4 regions of the Saccharopolyspora gloriosae genome follow, and region 1 is predicted to be linked to each of the others. Evidence: riboswitches for the same ligand, from Rfam matches in the RefSeq annotation. Region 1 holds a riboswitch; each other region holds the start of a gene.

Region 1 (4,381 bases):
CTCCCGTCGGTGTCCGCCGCCATGATGGCTTCGATCGCCTACTTCTTCGTGGGACGAGATGTACTGCTGTCGCGTGCTGGTGCGACTGTTTCCGCGCTGGGGGGAGTCGTCGGGCTCCTAGTTGGTCCGGGTGCTGTCCTGTTCGCGCTCTCCGGAGGAGTGGTCGTGCTAGGTCAGTGGATGTCGCCGCTCATCGCGTTGTGGACTTCCGCGCTGGTGAACTTCGTCTTCATGCTGCTCGTGTTCGGGTGGGATCATGAAAGCGGTCATCACTTCACGTTTCGGCGGTGACCGTCCGGTCCGGATCGAGTGCGGCGTCCGCTGCCGGCGCCGAGGGCCGACCCGCTCCCGCGGTGTGGTCTTTTCCCCAGCGAATGGGGCCTAACGTCGGCGGCACGCCCATGATCGCTGCCCCGCCGCGGAGGACACATCCATGACCGTCGACGAGCTGCCGCTGCTGAAGTCCGAAGGGTCCGTGGTCGGCAGGCTGAGCCCGCTGATGCGGCAGCTGCGCGAACGCGGCCCCGTCGTCAAGGTGCGCACCCGCGCCGGTGATGAGGCGTGGCTGGTGACCCGGCTCGCCGAGCTCAAGCAACTGCTCAAGGACCGCCGCATCGGCCGCTCCCACCCCGACCCGGAGAACCGGCCCCGCTACCTCGACAGCCCGCTGCTGGACACCCTGGTGCGCAGCGACGATCCGGAGGTGGCGCGCGAGATCCACGTGAAGACCCGCGCCGCGCTCACCCCCCACTTCTCCGCGAAGCGGATGGTCGCGCTGCGGGAGCGGGTCGCCGCGCGCGTCGCCGCGCACCTGGACCGGATCACGGCGTCCGCGCCGCCGGTGGACCTGCACGCGGAGCTGTCGCTGCCGCTGTCGTTCGAAGTGCTCTGCGATCTGCTCGGCGTCGCCGAGCACGACCGGTTCATGGCGATGCTGGCCGGGGCCGGACGGCTCGACGAGTCGGAGAAGGTGGCCGTCGGAGCCCAAGAGCTGTTCGCCTACCTGCAGGAACTGGTCGAGGAGAAGCGCCGCGAACCGGACGAGCACCTCATCTCCGCGCTGTGCGAGGCGGAGATCGACGACGGCACGGTGTGCGAACTGATCTCCACGATCAGCTTCTCGTACCTGGTGACGCCGACGAACCTCAGCGCGGGCATCGCCCTGTTCGCCTCGCACCCCGAGCAGCGCGAACGCGTCGTGCGCGACCCCGGCCTGCTGGAGACCGCCGTCGAGGAGGTGCTGCGGCTGAGCAAGGTCGACGAGTCCTTCCAGCCCCGCTACGCCGGCGAGGACATCGAGATCGGCGGTGTCGTCATCAAGGCCGGTGACCTGGTGCTGTGCGACCACTACTCGCCGTCGTTCGACGACCGCGTCTTCGACGACCCGGAGACCTTCGACGTCGGCCGCAGCCCCAACCCGCACTTGGCGTTCAGCCACGGCCTGTCGCACTGCATCGGTGCCCCCCTCGCGCGCATCGAACTCCAAGAGGTCTACGGAGCGCTCCTGCGCCGCCTGCCCGACCTCACCCTCGCCGTCCCGATCGAAAAGGTCGGCATGCCCACCGATTCCGAAGACGACGAACAAATGGGCAACGGAATCGCAAGACTCCCCGTCACCTGGTGACGTCTGTGTCTTGTCAGCGACGAAGTCGCTGAGCAGCGACCACGCACGCAGCCGGAACACCCGCGGGTTCTCAGTGGCTTCCTCGCGAGGACGGCCTTTTCCCTCGTGGCGGAGCCACTCGGGAAAAAAGATCCCGCAGCGAGGAAGCAACTGAGGTTCCGCCACCCGACCACCTATGCAGGCCGCCCACCCCTGCTCACGGCGAGGAACATCACCTTGATGGAGTAGTGGGATGTCCGGTTAGGGTGCTCGGGAGCCTGTCGCGCCCGTGAGGGCAGGGAATCCGGTCGGAAGCCGGAGCTGACGCGCAGCGGTAGGGGCGATGGGCGAGGACGGCCACGGCCGGAACCACTGGACCTCCCGGTCCGGGAAGGGGCCTCGCCCGGTGAGCCCGAGCCCGAAGACCTGGCCGGCTCCCCGGACCGCAGGCGGTTCCGGGTCGCAGCCTGCCGGACTCCGCGCCTGGGTCCGGGGTGAGGAACCTCGTGCCATGCCGTTCTCGCAAGCCCGCTCGTTACGCCTCGGGCTGGTGGCGCTGGCCGCCGCTGTGCTGGTCTCGTGCGCCGCGCCCGCCGACGACACCATCCGCGGCGAGGCCGCGACGACGGTGCGCAACTGCGACACCGACGTCACCGTCGAAGCGCCGCCGCGGCGCGCGGTGTCGCTGAACCAGTCCACGACCGAGATCATGCTGGCCTTGGGGCTGGCGGATCGGATGGTGGGCACCGCGACCTGGACCGACCCGGTCGATCCGGCGCTGGCGGAGGCGAACTCGCGGGTGCCGCGGCTGGCCGACAACAACCCGTCGTTCGAGTCGGTGCTGGGCACCGAACCGGACTTCGTGCTCGGCGCCTACAAGGCCGTGTTCACCGATGAGGGGGTCGCCGACCGCGAGCGGTTCGGTGAGCTGGGCGTGCCGACGTACCTGTCGCCGAGCAACTGCTTCCCGGAGGAGGCGCCGCTGCCGAAACCGGTGGAGCTCGACGACATCTACCGCGAGGTGCAGGAGATCGCCGACCTGTTCGGCGTCCCCGAACGTGGTCACGCGCTCACCGAGCAGCTGCGCGGCCGGGTCGCGGCGGCGCAGCGGAAGGTCGCCGGGCTCGACTCCCGCGCCGAGACCTCGGTGCTGTTCTGGTTCGCCCGCACCGAATCGCCGTACATGGCGGGTTCCACCGGATCACCCGCGGTCATGACCCGCGCGCTGGGCGTGCGCAACGCCTACGCGGACATCAGCTCGATGTGGCCGCAGGTGTCCTGGGAGGACGTCCTCGCGCGCGACCCGGACCTGCTGGTGCTCGGCGACCTCACCCGCGACGGCGAAGGCGACGGGCTGGCGGCGAAGACCCGGTTCCTGCACGAGGATCCGGCGGTGTCCCGGCTCGCGGCGGTGCGAGACGGGCACCTGATGGGCATGACGGGCACCGAGCTCAACGTCAGCATGCGCACCGTGCGGGGCATCGAACGGCTCGCGGATCGGCTCGTCGAGATGGACCGGCAGCGGTGACGGCAGCGCCGTCAGCGGGGAGACTGCCGCCGGTCGCGATCGTGCTCGCCGGGATTCCGGCGCTGCTGCTGTCGATCGCGGTCGCGGTCACGCTCGGGCCGGCGCACCTCACCGTCGGCGACGTCGGCAGCGTGGTCGCCGATCGGCTGGGCCTGCTCGACACCGACGTCTCCCGCATCGGTCAGGGCATCGTGTGGCAGCTGCGGCTGCCGCGGGCGCTGCTGGCCGCGATCTGCGGAGCCGGGCTCGGCGTGTGCGGGGCGGTGCTGCAATCGCTGCTGCGCAACCCGCTCGCCGATCCGTTCCTGCTCGGCGTGTCCGCCGGAGCGTCCACCGGCGCGGTGTCGGTCGTGGTGCTCGGGCTCGGCGCGGGTGCGATCGGGCTCACCGCGGGCGCGTTCGCCGGGGCGCTGGTGGCGTTCGCGCTGGTGATGCTGCTCGCCTCGGTCGCGGGTGGGGCGGCCGGGCACACGGTGCTCGCCGGGGTCGCTGGCACCCAGCTGTTCTCCGCGCTCACCTCCTACATCGTGATCACCTCGGCGGACGCGGAGCAGACCCGCGGGGTGCTGTTCTGGTTGCTGGGGTCGTTGTCCGGCGCGCGGTGGAACGACGTCGCGATCTCCGCGGCGGTGTGCGCGGTGTGCCTGGTGCTGTGCCTGTCGCGGGCGGGGGCGCTGGACGCGTTCGCGTTCGGGCAGGACGCCGCGGCCTCCCTCGGCGTCCGGGTGGCACGGTTGCGGGCGGTGCTGCTGGTGGCGACCGCGCTGCTGGCCGCGACGCTGGTGGCCGCCGCCGGTGCGATCGGTTTCGTCGGGCTGGTGCTGCCGCAGGCCGCGCGGCTGCTCGTGGGTCCGCGCCACCGCGCGCTGCTGCCGGTGACCGCCGTGCTCGGCGCGGTGCTGCTGGTGTGGGTGGACGTGCTGGCCACGACCATCGCCGCCCCGCAGGAAGTGCCCGTCGGCGTCGTCACCGCGCTCGTCGGCGTGCCCGCGTTCGCCGTGCTGCTGGCCAAGCGGGGGAGGGTGTCGTGAGCCTGTCCGCGCACGACGTGTCCTGGTCCGCCGGAGGCGCGCTGATCCTCGACGGGGTGGGCCTGCGCGTCGACGAGGGCCGCACGGTGGGCCTGCTCGGGCCGAACGGGTCCGGGAAGTCCTCGCTGCTGCGGCTGCTGGCCGGACTGCGGCGACCGAGCTCCGGGGCCGTCGAGATCGGCGGGCGCGCGGCGCCGCAGTGGCCCCGGCGCGACCTGG
Region 2 (4,381 bases), 2.6 Mb from region 1:
CGCCGCGTCGGAGCGCACGTCGGCGAGGGATTTGGCGCAGCCGGGGCTCCCGGTGCACGCGGTGACCCCGGCCAGCGGCGCGGCGGTGTCCACCACGAAACCGGCTCCGTCCATTTCGGACAGCAGGGTCGTCGCGTCGTGCTCGGGGATTCCGGGCAGCAGCAGGGTGCGCCACGGCGTGAGCCGCAGCGGGCGGTCCAGGGCGGCCAGCGCCGCGACCTGCTCGGCGTTCAGCCTGCCCAGCGGGGCGCCCAGCGCGAGGCTCACCCGGCCGTCGCGGCGGTGCAGGACGCCGAGATCGGCGTGGGTGGCGACGGGCTCGACGGGACGACCCGGACCGGAGTGGCACGTCGTTGCGGGAGAAGACCCGACGCCGCCGGCCGGTTCCCCCACGCCGGGGGCGGAACCGGCGCGTTCAGCGGCACCGCTCGCGCTGATGGGCCGCTCGGTGCGTTCAGCCGATCCGCCGGCTGCGGCAGGAACGGTCCCGGCACGCTCAGCGGAACCGTCCGTGCCGGGAGCAGATCCGGTGCTGTCAGCGGACTCCGCGCCGGTGTCGGCGATCGGCGCACCGTCCTCCGCCGGGCCCGGTTCGGCGATGACGCGCGCGGCGATCAGCCGGGGACCGTCGGTGAGTTCGGCGAGCCGCCAGCTCGCCGACTCCTGCCGCCGCCGTTCCGCGAGGAACGCCTCCGCCGCGAGCACCGCGGCGCGCGCCGCGTCCGCGGTCGCGACCCGGATTCCTTCGTCCGCACCGGACAGCAGCACCGCGACCGAACCGTCCGCCGGGGCGAGCCCGATGTCGGCGGCGAGCCCGGCGACGTCGCCCCGCCCGTCGTCCACGGTGAACAGGAACCGCCCCGGCAGCTCCGCGAGCGCGGGCGCCGCGCACAACCGCCGGTCGAGCTCGGTCGCCACCGCGTGCACGTCCAGCGACCCCGCGTCGTCGCAACCGGTGTAGGGCGAGGCGATGATGTTGCGCACCCGCTCGTGCGTCGGCGAGGGCAGCAGGCCCGCGTCGGCCAGCGTCGCCGCGAACTCCGCCACGGCGTGCGGCGCGAGCCCGCGGACCTGGAGGTTCGCCCGCGAGGTCAGCTCCCAGCCGCCGTCGCCGAGCTCCGCCGCGGCGGCCAGCGCCCGCACCTGCCGCGCGTCGAGCCGCCCGCCCGGCACCCGGACCCGGGCCAGGCCGCCGTCGGCGGCCTCGTGCACCCGCAGCGCGCCGGGGCACGCGTCCGGTTCGGCTCGTGGCGGCACGGTTCTCCCCGCTCTCATCGCTCGTGGTCGGTCGGAACTCCCAGCGCACGGCGCGGGTCTCCGGTGGTGCGCGGCCCTGGGCGCGCACCGGCGGTCGTCGATACTACGGCCAGGCCTCGTTGCGGACGCAAAACGCGATGTGCCTCACCACAGCCACCCCCGACCCGGCGGCCTCCCCCGCACGACCGCCCCGCGAACCCCGGCCGGACCTTGTTCAAGCCCTCGCAATTTCGCGAGAGATCGACCGCCCCCGGCGTGTCGGACACCCCATGTGGACAACTCGTTTCCCCTGATCAGAAGTGGTTCCACGGCCGGGATCAGGAACGTTCACCTCGATCGGGTCGTTCGATTTCTCGCGAAATTGCGGGAATCGTCCACAACGTGACGAGTGGGGGCGGCGTGCGGGGGTGCGCCGGTGTCGACCGAGTTCGCGGTGAGGGGATTCCTCGGCGAGCGCTCGTGTCCGGTGGGTGACCGTCGCGCGAGCGTTCCGCCGAACGGCGCGGTGCCACGTGCGTGATCTCTCGCGCACCAGCGCAGCAGGCCACTTGACGAACGATCGCCCCGTTGCGGAGAGTGGTCGACGGCGACGAGTGGAGGAAGCCGGTGCGAGTCCGGCGCGGTCCCGCCACTGTCACCGGGGAGCGGACTCCGCACAACGAAGGTCACTGCCCGCGCACGTGCGCGGACGGGAAGGCCGGAGCGAGCGCCGATCCGGGAGCCAGGACACTCCGCGCCGCCACCGCCCGGTCCGACACCGGGTGCCGACGACTCCGGGGCGAGGACCCCGAGGAAGGTTGACCATGCGTCCTGTCCGCATGCCCGCGTCCCTGCTCAGCCGGGAGCGTGCCGCATGATCCTGCTGCTGTCCACATCGGACACCGATCTGCTCAGCGCACGCGCCAGCGGTGCGGACTTCCGCCTCGGCAACCCGGCCCGGCTCGGCGTGGACGACCTGCCGCCGCTGCTGGAGGGCGCCGACCTGGTGATCGTGCGGCTGCTCGGCGGCCGCCGCGCCTGGGAGGAGGGCCTCGACGCGCTGCTCGCAGGCCCGCGCCCGGTGGTGGTGCTCGGCGGTGAGCAGGCCCCGGACGCGGAGCTGATGGAGTGCTCCACCGTTCCCGGCGGCGTGTGCGCGCAGGCCCACGCCTACCTCGCGCAGGGCGGCCCGGAGAACCTGACGCAGCTGTTCAACTTCCTGTCCGACACGGTCCTGCTCACCGGCCACGGCTTCGAGCCGCCGGTGGAGACGCCGAAGTGGGGCCTGCTGGAGCGCGAGCCGCGCAACACCGAGGGCCCGAAGGTGGCGGTGCTCTACTACCGGGCGCACCACATGGCGGGCAACACCGCGTTCGCGCACGCCCTCTCCGACGCCATCGAGGACGCGGGCGGCCGGGCGATGCCGGTGTTCTGCGCGTCGCTGCGCGCCCCGGAACCGGGCCTGCTGGACACGTTGCGCCAGGCCGACGCGCTGATCGTGACGGTGCTCGCGGCGGGCGGTACGAAGCCCGCGACGGCCTCGGCCGGTGGGGACGACGAAGCGTGGGACGTGGGCGCGCTCGCCGACCTGGACGTGCCGATCCTGCAGGGCTTGACGCTGACCTCCAGCCGCGAAGCGTGGCAGGACAACGACGAGGGCCTGTCCCCGCTGGACATGGCCACGCAGGTCGCGGTGCCCGAGTTCGACGGTCGGCTGATCACGGTGCCGTTCTCGTTCAAGGAGAACGACTCGGAGGGCCTGCCGGTGTACGTGGCGGACCCGGAGCGCGCGGCGCGCGTCGCGGGCATCGCCGTGAAGCACGCCCGGCTGCGGTACGTGGAGCCGAAGGACAAGCGCCTGGTGCTGATGCTCTCGGCGTACCCGACGAAGCACTCCCGCATCGGCAACGCGGTCGGCCTGGACACCCCGGCGAGCGCGGTGGGCCTGCTGCAGCGGCTGCGCGAAGCCGGTTACGACATCGGCCCGGAGGACGGTCCGGACGCGCTGCCCGGCGTGGCCGCGCAGGACGGCGACGCGCTGGTGCACGCGCTGATCGCCGCCGGTGGCCAGGACCCGGATTGGCTCACCGAGGAGCAGCTGTCCGGCAACCCGGTGCGCATCCCCGCGAAGCGCTACGCCGACTGGTTCGCGACGCTGCCCGACGACCTGCGCGAGAGCATCGAGGGTCACTGGGGCCCGCCGCCCGGCGAGCAGTTCGTGGACCGCTCGCACGACCCGGACGGCGAGATCGTGCTGGCCGCGCTGCGCGCCGGCAACGTGGTGATCATGGTGCAGCCGCCGCGCGGCTTCGGGGAGAACCCGATCGCGATCTACCACGACCCGGACCTGCCGCCGAGTCACCACTACCTGGCCGCCTACCGCTGGCTGACCGACGAGTTCGGCGCGCACGCCATGGTGCACCTGGGCAAGCACGGCAACCTGGAGTGGCTGCCCGGCAAGACGGCGGGCATGTCGGCGTCCTGCGCGCCGGACGCGGCGCTGGCGGACCTGCCGCTGATCTACCCGTTCCTGGTCAACGACCCCGGCGAGGGCACCCAGGCGAAGCGCCGGGTGCACGCGACGCTGGTGGACCACCTGGTGCCGCCGATGGCGCGGGCGGAGAGCTACGGCGACATCGCGAAGCTGGAGCAGCTGCTCGACGAGCACGCGCAGATCTCGGCGATGGACCCGGCGAAGCTGCCCGCGATCCGCAGCCAGATCTGGACGTTGATGCAGGCCGCGAAGCTGGACCACGACCTCGGGCTGGACGAGCGCCCGCACGAGGCCGAGTTCGACGACATGCTGCTGCACGTCGACGGCTGGCTCTGCGAGATCAAGGACGCGCAGATCCGCGACGGCCTGCACGTGCTGGGCGCCGCCCCGAAGGGCGAGGCGCGGGTGAACCTGGTGCTGGCGATGCTGCGCGCCCGGCAGGTGTGGGGCGGCCAGAGCGGCGCGCTGCCCGGCCTGCGCGAGGCGCTGGGCATGTTGGAGGACGGCAGCGTCGCGCGCGGCACCGTGGACGACGTGGAGACCTCCGCGCACGCCCTCGTCTCCGGCATGGAGGAGCACGGCTGGGAGCTCGGCGCCGTCGTCGAGGTGTGCCGTTCGGTGCTGGGCGACGCCCCGGACGACGTGGTGCGG
Region 3 (4,381 bases), 2.2 Mb from region 1:
GGAACTCGCGCAGGGCATAGATTCGGTGATCGCGCCCCGCGCCGTGCGCCGGTGACGTCAGTCCGTCGCGGTGATCCGGTCCGGTGCCGGTGGGACGACGCCGGGGTGGGCGGCGAAGTAGCCGAGCAGGGCGTCGAGGTCCACGGGACCACCGGTGACGTCGGTGCCGTCGGCGAAACCGGTGAAGCCGTCGCCGCCCGCCGCCAGGAAGTTGTTCACCGCTACCCGGTACGGGGCGTCGGGAGCGACCGGTTCGCCGTGCAGCGTCAGCCCGGACACCTTCGAGCCGATGGGGGCGGACTCGGAGTACTCGTAGTGCACTCCTGCCGAGACCTGCAGGATCGTGGCGCCCTCCGGTGTCCACTGCTGTTCCAGCACGTTCTTGAGCTGCGCGCCGGTGAGCGTGATCGTCTGCATGATGTTGCCGAACGGCTGCACCGCGAACGCCTCGCCGTAGGTGACCACGCCGTCGCCCTCGCCCGCCGGGGAGGAGGCGTGCGGCAGGTCGGCGCGGACGCCGCCGGGGTTGGTGAGGGCCAGCTGCGCGCCACTCGCTGCGGTCGACTCCAGCTGGGCGTCCGCGATCACGCTGCCGAGCGCGGATTCCCCGGACGGCGCGGCGGCTTTGAGCAGGTCACCGGTGATCGTCCCGACGGCGCGGTTCGCGATCGGCGCGGCCTTCTCCCGCGCTTCCTCCACCAGCGCGACGGTCTCCGCGTCGGGTGCGATGTCGCGGGTGACGATCTCGTTGCGCGCCGAGCTCCGCTCCCGCACCACGTCGCGGGTGGCGCGGTCGATGCTCAGGTCGAGCACCGAGAGCAACCGGCCGAACGAGGCTCCTTGCACGACGGGGCGCGGCGCCCCGGCCGGGTCGGTGGCGGTGCAGTTGTACTGCTGGTGGCTGTGCGCGCTGAACACGGCGTCGACCTTCGGCGAGGCTTCGGTGGCGATGCGCGTCGCCGGGCCGCCCGGTTCGAGCTCGCAGGAGTCCGGTCCGCCGCCGGTGGCCTCGTCGCCCTGGTGCAGCAGCACGACCTGCGCCTTGATGCCGAAGCGGTCGAGCGCGTCGGCGGTGCGGTCGATGGCGGCGACCTCCTCGCCGAACCGCAGTCCTTCGACGGCCTCCGGGCTCACCACGCTCGGCAGGTCCTCCAAGGTGGCCCCGATGACGCCGATCGGCACGCCGCCGGAGACCTGCACGGTGAACGGCAGCAGCGCCGGGGAACCGTCCTCGAAGGACACGTTCGCGCCGAGGTACGGGAAGTGCGCGCCCTCGAAGGAATCCCGGAACCGGCAGCCGTCCTCCGGGTGGCAGCCACCGCTCTGCAACCGCTGCAGTTCCGCGTAGCCCTCGTCGAACTCGTGGTTGCCGACGACGTGCGCGCGCACGTCCTGCGAGTTGAGGAATTCGACGGTGGGTTCGTCGTGGAACAGCGCGGAGTTCACCGGGGAGGCGCCGACGCTGTCGCCCGCCGAGAGCACCAGCGAGTTCGGCGCCTGCGCGCGCAGCCGGTCGAGGTGCGCGGCGAGGTAGGCCGCTCCCCCGGCTTCGACGACGGAGCCGTCGGGCAGCTCGACCTCGCCGGAGGAGCCGGTGGGCGGTTCGAGGTTGCCGTGCAGGTCGTTGAAGGTGATCAGCCGCACGTCGGTGGTGTCCGGTCGCGGCGGCGCCTGCCCGGCGGCGGCGCCGGGGACCATCGCGGCGGTGGCCAGGGCGGTGGCGACGACGGCGAGTCCGCGTCGCACGCGGGAGGCGCGCATGATCGGAGTTCCTTCCGGACCGGTGATCTCGGAACAGGAGTCTGCCCGAACGACGGCCGCGACCACCAGCGAATCCGCATCACACACCGCTTCGGACTTGGTCCCGCACGAACCTCGCGTTCCCCGTCCGGGTGATGCGTGCGACATCAACAAGTCTTCCGCCACGCCGACGATGATGGGGTCCGGATCAGCGCCGAACGCTAGATGTAGTGTGGCGCCCGCTGATGGTTCACCGGGATCGCCCGGTGTGACAACAGGGAACCCGGTGCGAGTCCGGGACTGCCCCGCAGCGGTGAACGGGAACGACCGCCGTCACCACCTCCAGAGGTGGTGCAGCACTGAGCGCGATGCTCGGGAAGCGACGGCCAGTAGGTCCGGCGTCGAGGACGCCGGGTGCCCGTGAGTCCGAAGACCTGCCATCGGTGCGCGCACGAGGGGTGCGCGCCGTCCGGGACCTCGCGGGAGGGTCGCGGGACGAGCGGTGCCGTGCGCGCCGCGGTCCTCGCACGCTCCGAGCCGTCCCGGGCAGGTGTCCGAGCTTGCGAGGGAGAGAGCCAGTGACCGAGTCCACGACCCGGCCGTCAGCAGCCACCGCGGTACCCGCGGGAGTGCGGGTGCTGCGGCGCGACGGGACCGTTTCCGGTTGGGACGAAACGAAGATCTCCGTGGCGCTGACCAAGGCGTTCCTGGCGGCCGAGGGGGATTCGGCCGCCTCGTCGTCGAGGCTGCACCAGGTCGTCGCGGAGTTGTCGGAGCAGGCCGCGCGCGGAGTGCTGCGCCACGCCGGCCCCGAGGGCCTGGTGCACATCGAGCAGATCCAGGACGCGGTGGAGCTCGCGCTGATGCGCGGCGGCCACCACGGCGTCGCCCGCGCCTACGTGCTCTACCGGGAGCAGCACGCCCAGGCCCGCGAGACCCCGGAGCAGGCCGCGGACACCGCGCCGGAGCTGGCGATGACGCGCCCGGACGGCATCCGCGTGCCGCTGGACTGGGCCCGGGTGTCGACCGTCGTCGAGCAGGCCTGCTCCGGGTTGTCCGATGTGGACGCGGATCGGGTGCTGCGGGAGGTCCGGCGCAACGTCTACGACGGCATCGGCTCCGCCGAGCTCGCCGAGTCGCTGACGATGGCCGCCCGCACCTTCGTCGAGGGCGAACCGAACTACTCGCTGGTCACGGCGCGGCTGCTGCTGGACAAGCTGCGCCGGGAGGCGTTGAGCTTCGTCGCGGACGAGCCCGCCGAGGCCGACCAGGTGCAGATGCGGGACCGCTACGCCGGTTACTTCGCCGACTACGTGCGCCGCGGCATCGAGCTGGAGCAGCTGGACCCGGAGCTGGCGCGGTTCGACCTGGCCCGGCTGGGCGCCGCGCTGGACGCGGACCGCGACATCGCGTTCGGCTTCCTCGGCCTGCAGACCCTCTACGACCGCTACCTGCTGCACGAGCAGGGCGTGCGGTTCGAGCTGCCGCAGGCGTTCCTGATGCGGGTCGCGATGGGCCTGTCGCTGCGCGAGGACGACCGCGAGGCGCGCGCCGTCGAGTTCTACGACCTGCTGTCGTCGTTCGACTTCATGTGCTCGACGCCGACCTTGTTCAACTCGGGCACGACGCGCCCGCAGCTGTCGTCCTGCTTCCTGACCACGGTGGACGACGACCTGCACGGGATCTTCCACGGCATCAGCAACAACGCGCTGCTGTCGAAGTACGCGGGCGGTCTCGGCAACGACTGGACCCCGGTCCGGGGCACCGGCGCGCACATCAAGGGCACCAACGGTTCCTCGCAGGGCGTGGTGCCGTTCCTGAAGATCGCCAACGACACGGCGGTCGCGGTGAACCAGGGCGGCAAGCGCAAGGGCGCGGTGTGCGCGTACCTGGAGACCTGGCACGTGGACATCGAGGAGTTCCTCGACCTGCGCAAGAACACCGGCGACGACCGGCGGCGCACCCACGACATGAACACGGCGAACTGGGTCCCGGACGAGTTCCTGCGCCGCGTGGAGGCCGACGAGCAGTGGACGTTGTTCTCCCCGGACGAGGTCCCCGACCTGCACGACCTCTACGGCACCGCGTTCGCCGAGCGCTACCGCGAGTACGAGGCCGCCGCCGAGCGCGGTGAGCTGGCGGTGTTCCGCCAGGTCCGCGCGGTGGACCTGTGGCGGCGGATGCTCACGATGCTGTTCGAGACCGGTCACCCGTGGATCACCTTCAAGGACCCGTGCAACCTGCGTTCGCCGCAGCAGCACACCGGCGTGGTGCACTCCTCGAACCTGTGCACCGAGATCACGCTGAACACCGGTGGCGACGAGGTCGCGGTGTGCAACCTCGGTTCGATCAACCTGGCCCGGCACGTCACGCCCGACGGCCTGGACGTGGAGCGCCTGCGCCGCACGACCCGCACGGCGGTGCGGATGCTGGACAACGTGATCGACGTGAACTTCTACACGATCCCGGAGGCGCGGACCTCGAACATGCGCCACCGCCCCGTGGGCCTGGGCCTGATGGGCTTCTCGGACGCGTTGTTCGCGCAGCGCATCCCGATGTCCTCGCAGGCCGCGGTGGAGTTCGCGGACCTGAGCATGGAGCACATCAGCTTCCACGCCATCGGCGCGTCCTCGGACCTGGC
Region 4 (4,381 bases), 2.6 Mb from region 1:
TGGAACACGCCGATCGACCAGCCCTGGTTCCAGCCGCGCAGCGCGAGTCCGAACGCGCTGGTCGACTTCCCCTTCATCTCCCCGGTGTGCACGATCAGCAGCGGACGGTTGCGCCGCTGCCGCGTGGTCAACCCGTCTTGCGGAACAGAACTCGGCTTTCCCTGAGGCATGGGCTCAGACCCTAGGCCACCTCGGTCGGGCGCCGGACCGGCTGTCGCGGACCTCACCGTCTCCGGTCGGCTCGAAAACGCCTCGCAGCAACCGTTTTCCGGCCCACCGGCGGCGAATCGCGCGTCGGCCGGATTGGAGCCGACCGACATCGGTGGACTGCTGAGACGCGCTCACCGACGGGTCGTCCCGGTGCGAAAAAAAGCGCCCCCGCGCTCGACCGACCTGGGGGTCATCGGGAGCGCGAGGGCACTTCGTGGTCCACCCCTGGGGGTCAGGTGGACGAGGAAGAGCTTACCAACTACGCCGGGATATTCCTACTCCGCCCGGACCGGGTCGTAACCGAATCGGAATCAAGCGGCCCGAGCGGCGGTGTCGCGGGCCGCGCGCACGACCCCGGCGACGGCGTCGGCGGAGAGCTCCTCCAGCCGCAGGCAGGCCCCGCCGAGTGCGGTGGCGACCTGGCCGGCGAGGCCGAGGCGCACCATGCCCTGCTCGCAGTCGACCACCACCGACGCCACGCCGAGCCCGGCGAGCAGGCCCGCCGCGCGCATCGAGTCCCGCACCGCCTGCTGCGCCCTGGCGCGCCCGGTTCCGCCGCCACCGGCGGGAACCGTGGACTTGCCGTCGGTGAGCAGCACCAGCAGCGGACGCCTGCGCGGGTCGCGGGTGCGCTCGGTGGTCACGACCTGGCGGACCTTGAGCAGCCCGGTGGCCAGCGGCGTGCGGCCACCGGTGCGCAGGTCCCGCATCCGGGTGGCGGCGATCTCCACCGACGACGTGGGCGGCAGCGCGAGCTCGGCGTCCTCGCCGCGGAAGGTCACCACGCCGACCTTGTCCCGGCGCTGGTAGGCGTCACGCAGCAAGGAGAGCACGGCGCCGCTGACGGCGGACATGCGTTCGCGGGCGGCCATCGAGCCGGAGGCGTCGACGGCGAACAGCACGAGGTTGCCTTCGCGGCCTTCGCGCACCGACTTCCGGACGTCCCCGCGGTGCAGGACCAGTCCGGGGCCGCTGCGCCCGCGCGCCCGCTGGTGCGGGGCCGCCGCGATCAGCGTGGACGGCAGATGCACCCCATGTCCGTCCACTGTGGAGGATCGGACGGTCTGGCCGCTGCGGGACCGGGCGCGGGAACGCCTGCCGGGAGCGCCTTCGCCGACCCCGGGGACTTCGAGCAACCGAGCCCGGAACGCCGGTGCGGGCGCGGCCGGGGGCTTGCTCGCGGGAGCCCGACCGTTTCCGTCGTCCTGCCGCGAGCCGCCGTCGCCGTTCGGCGCGGGCGCCTCCGGCGGGGTCTGCGCCTCGCCACCGCCCGGCCCGTCCGGGCCGTCGTCCGGTCCGCCGTCGGGGGCACCGCCGCCGGGCCCGCCCGGCCCGTCGTCGGGACCGTCCGGCGGTTCCTCCCCGCCGTCGTCCTGCGCGGAACCCCGGTCGTCGCCCGGCTGGTCCTGCGCGTGCTGGGCGGCGTCGTTGAGCGCCTGCTGCAGCTGATCCTCTTCGACGCCGGGCTCGTCGAACGGGTCGCGGCGCCGCCGGTGCGGCAGCGCCAGCCGGGCCGCGGCCTCCACGTCCGATTCGGCCACGGCGTCCGCGCCGCGCCACGCGGCGTGCGCCACGGCGGTCCGGGCCAGCACCAGGTCCGCGCGCATGCCGTCCACGTCGAACGACGCGCACAGCGCGGAAATGCGCCGCAGCTCCGCGTCGGGCAGCCGCACCGACTCCACCCGGGACCGCGCCTCGGTGATCCGCCGCGCCAGGTCGGCGTCCGCGTCGGCCCACCGCGCCGCGAAACCCGCCGGGTCCGCCTCGAACGCGAGCCGCCTGCGCACCACCTCGGTGCGCGTCGCCACGTCGCGCGACGCCGCGACCTGCACGGTGAGCCCGAACCGGTCGAGCAGCTGCGGACGCAGCTCGCCCTCCTCCGGGTTCATGGTGCCCACCAGCAGGAACGAGGCCGCGTGCGTGACCGACACGCCTTCGCGCTCCACGTGCGCGCGGCCCATCGCCGCCGCGTCCAGCAGCAGGTCCACGAGGTGGTCGTGCAGCAGGTTGACCTCGTCGACGTAGAGCACGCCGCGGTGCGCCGCCGCCAGCAGACCGGGCTGGTAGGCGCTGACGCCCTCGGTCAGCGCGCGTTCCAGGTCGAGCGAGCCGACGAGCCGGTCCTCGGTGGCGCCGACCGGCAGCTCGACCAGTTCCGCGGGCCGCCGCACCCCGGTGATCTCGGCGTGCGGGCCGTCCGGGCACTGCGGGTCGGGCCGGTCCGGGGCGCAGCCGAAGCGGCAGCCGGGCACGACGTCCAGCGCGGGCAGCAGCGACGCCAGGGCGCGCACCACCGTCGACTTCGCGGTGCCCTTCTCGCCGCGCACCAGCACACCGCCGATGCGCGGGTGCACCGCGTTCAGCAGCAGCGCCAGCCGCAGGTCGTCGTGCCCGACCACCGCGGTGAACGGGAAGCGCGGGCTCGCGGGAGCAGTCATGCCAGGTGTTCCTTCCTCGGGTCTCGGACGCCCCGATGTCGGCTGCGCCAAGGCGAGGCAGTGTCCTGACTCCCGGATCAACGCGGGACCCCGGCCTTCCCAGGCAGCAGCGTTCGCCGACGCGCCCGGTGGCTCGCGAGGGAGGCCCGCTCCCCGGTCACAGTGGCGCCGACCGTGCCGGACTCGCACCGGCTTCCTGACCTGCCTTGGCTGGGACCAGCGTGCATCGTCGCAGATCACGGACGGCCGAGGAACAGCCGCGACGGGCTCAGCGCAGCGAGCCGGGGTATCGGTGCATGTCGACGTGCGGGATGCCGTCTTCGAGATACTCCTCACCCGAGGGTTCGAACCCGAAGCCGCGGTAGAACTCCAGCGCGTAGGTCTGCGCCGACAGCGTCGCCGGGGCGCGCTGGATCTCGGCGAGCGCGGCGCGCATCAGCTTGCGCCCGAGGCCGAGACCGCGGGCCTCCTTCGCGGTGGCGACGCGGCCGATGCGGAAGGTGCCGTCGGGGTCTTCGAGCAGCCGCAGGTAGCCGAGCACGTACCCGTCGGCGGAGTCGATCCAGAAGTGCCGAGTGCTGTTCTCCAGGTCCCGGCCGTCGAGCTCCGGGTACGGGCAGCTCTGCTCGACCACGAACACGTCCACGCGCAGGCGGAGCATGCGGTAGAAGTCCTCAGCGTCGAGGTCGGCCGTGTAGGCGCGGTGGACTGCGGTGGCGAGCGGTTGCAGGGTCACCATCACGGGATATCACATTCCGGCTACGACACCTGCGGTCACCTGCGGCGGAAGTAGCGCAGACCACGTCCTGCGCCCGGCCCGCGCGCGGCCGCGGAAATCGGGAAGTGCAGCGCACGAACGCGCCTCGGCCACCCGAAGCGGACATTCCCGATGAACAGGTCGGCTCCGCCCGAGAACGACGGCGCGCCGGACGTCCCATCCACCGGGACGACCACCTCCGTTCAGAGCCGGGCCGCGACGTCCGAGGAGACCGCCGCGATCCGGGTGTACACGCCGGGCGTGCCGGGCCGCCCGCATCCGGTGCCGTAGGACACGACGCCGATCAGCCTGCCGTCGGTGACGAGCGGCCCGCCGGAGTCCCCGGCGCACGCGTCCCGGCCGCCTTCCGGCGCTCCCGCGCACACCCGCGTTCCCGGTTCGTAGTCGGAGTACGCGGCCCGGCAGTCCGCGTCGGAGCTGATCGGCACCTCGGCGGAGCGCAGCACCTCCGAGGACGAGCCGGTCTCGGCGGTGCGCCCCCAGCCGTAGACCCGGGCCTGCTTGCCCGGCCGGTACGGCTCGGCGTCCCCGGGTTCGGCCATCGGCAGCGGCTGCTGCGCGGCGGGAGCGGTCAAGGTCAGCACCGCCACGTCGTATCCCTCGGTGACGTCCCGGAATTCCGGGTGCACCCACACGCCCCCGACCGCGCCGTCGGTTCCCCCGGTGTCGCGCAGGTCCGCCCGGCCGGTGATCGCGCGCAGCGCCGCGGGGTCGCGGCCGTCGACGCAGTGCGCGGCGGTGACGACCTTGATCGGCGTGACGAGGGTGCCGCCGCAGAACTGGTGCCCCGCGTCGTCGGTCAGCGCCACCGCCCACGGCGCCGCGCCCTCTTCAGCGCCGCCGAGGACCCGCTCCTGAGCGGGGTCGGCCCCGGCCGGAGCGCCCAGCGCGGTCAGCGCCGCGGCCAACGCGGAGGCGCCGGCGGCGAAGCGGGCCGGCGAACGCCGCGGCGGGC

What was found. Region 1 has a riboswitch for cobalamin ahead of BJ969_RS10800 (ABC transporter substrate-binding protein). Riboswitches for the same ligand answer to the same signal wherever they lie in the genome.
Region 2: it holds a riboswitch for cobalamin, as region 1 does, so the genes downstream of both, cobN (cobaltochelatase subunit CobN) here and BJ969_RS10800 (ABC transporter substrate-binding protein) in region 1, are expected to answer to the same signal.
Region 3: it holds a riboswitch for cobalamin, as region 1 does, so the genes downstream of both, BJ969_RS20205 (ribonucleoside-diphosphate reductase subunit alpha) here and BJ969_RS10800 (ABC transporter substrate-binding protein) in region 1, are expected to answer to the same signal.
Region 4: it holds a riboswitch for cobalamin, as region 1 does, so the genes downstream of both, BJ969_RS21935 (putative cobaltochelatase) here and BJ969_RS10800 (ABC transporter substrate-binding protein) in region 1, are expected to answer to the same signal.

The regions. Positions count from the first base shown of each region.
Region 1 covers NZ_JACHIV010000001.1:2,433,754-2,438,134, forward strand. The annotation lists gene BJ969_RS10790 (caspase, EACC1-associated type) at 1-291, shown strand, start outside; gene BJ969_RS10795 (cytochrome P450) at 434-1,624, shown strand; cobalamin riboswitch at 1,901-2,031, shown strand; gene BJ969_RS10800 (ABC transporter substrate-binding protein) at 2,115-3,131, shown strand; gene BJ969_RS10805 (FecCD family ABC transporter permease) at 3,128-4,162, shown strand; gene BJ969_RS10810 (ATP-binding cassette domain-containing protein) at 4,159-4,381, shown strand, end outside.
Region 2 covers NZ_JACHIV010000001.1:5,026,743-5,031,123, forward strand. The annotation lists gene cobG (precorrin-3B synthase) at 1-1,257, opposite strand, end outside; cobalamin riboswitch at 1,855-1,988, shown strand; gene cobN (cobaltochelatase subunit CobN) at 2,111-4,381, shown strand, end outside.
Region 3 covers NZ_JACHIV010000001.1:4,661,711-4,666,091, forward strand. The annotation lists gene BJ969_RS20195 (helix-turn-helix domain-containing protein) at 1-55, shown strand, start outside; gene BJ969_RS20200 (bifunctional metallophosphatase/5'-nucleotidase) at 58-1,761, opposite strand; cobalamin riboswitch at 1,970-2,196, shown strand; gene BJ969_RS20205 (ribonucleoside-diphosphate reductase subunit alpha) at 2,319-4,381, shown strand, end outside.
Region 4 covers NZ_JACHIV010000001.1:5,053,852-5,058,232, forward strand. The annotation lists gene cobO (cob(I)yrinic acid a,c-diamide adenosyltransferase) at 1-170, opposite strand, end outside; gene BJ969_RS21935 (putative cobaltochelatase) at 522-2,648, opposite strand; cobalamin riboswitch at 2,707-2,847, opposite strand; gene BJ969_RS21940 (GNAT family N-acetyltransferase) at 2,917-3,387, opposite strand; gene BJ969_RS21945 (trypsin-like serine protease) at 3,609-4,381, opposite strand, start outside.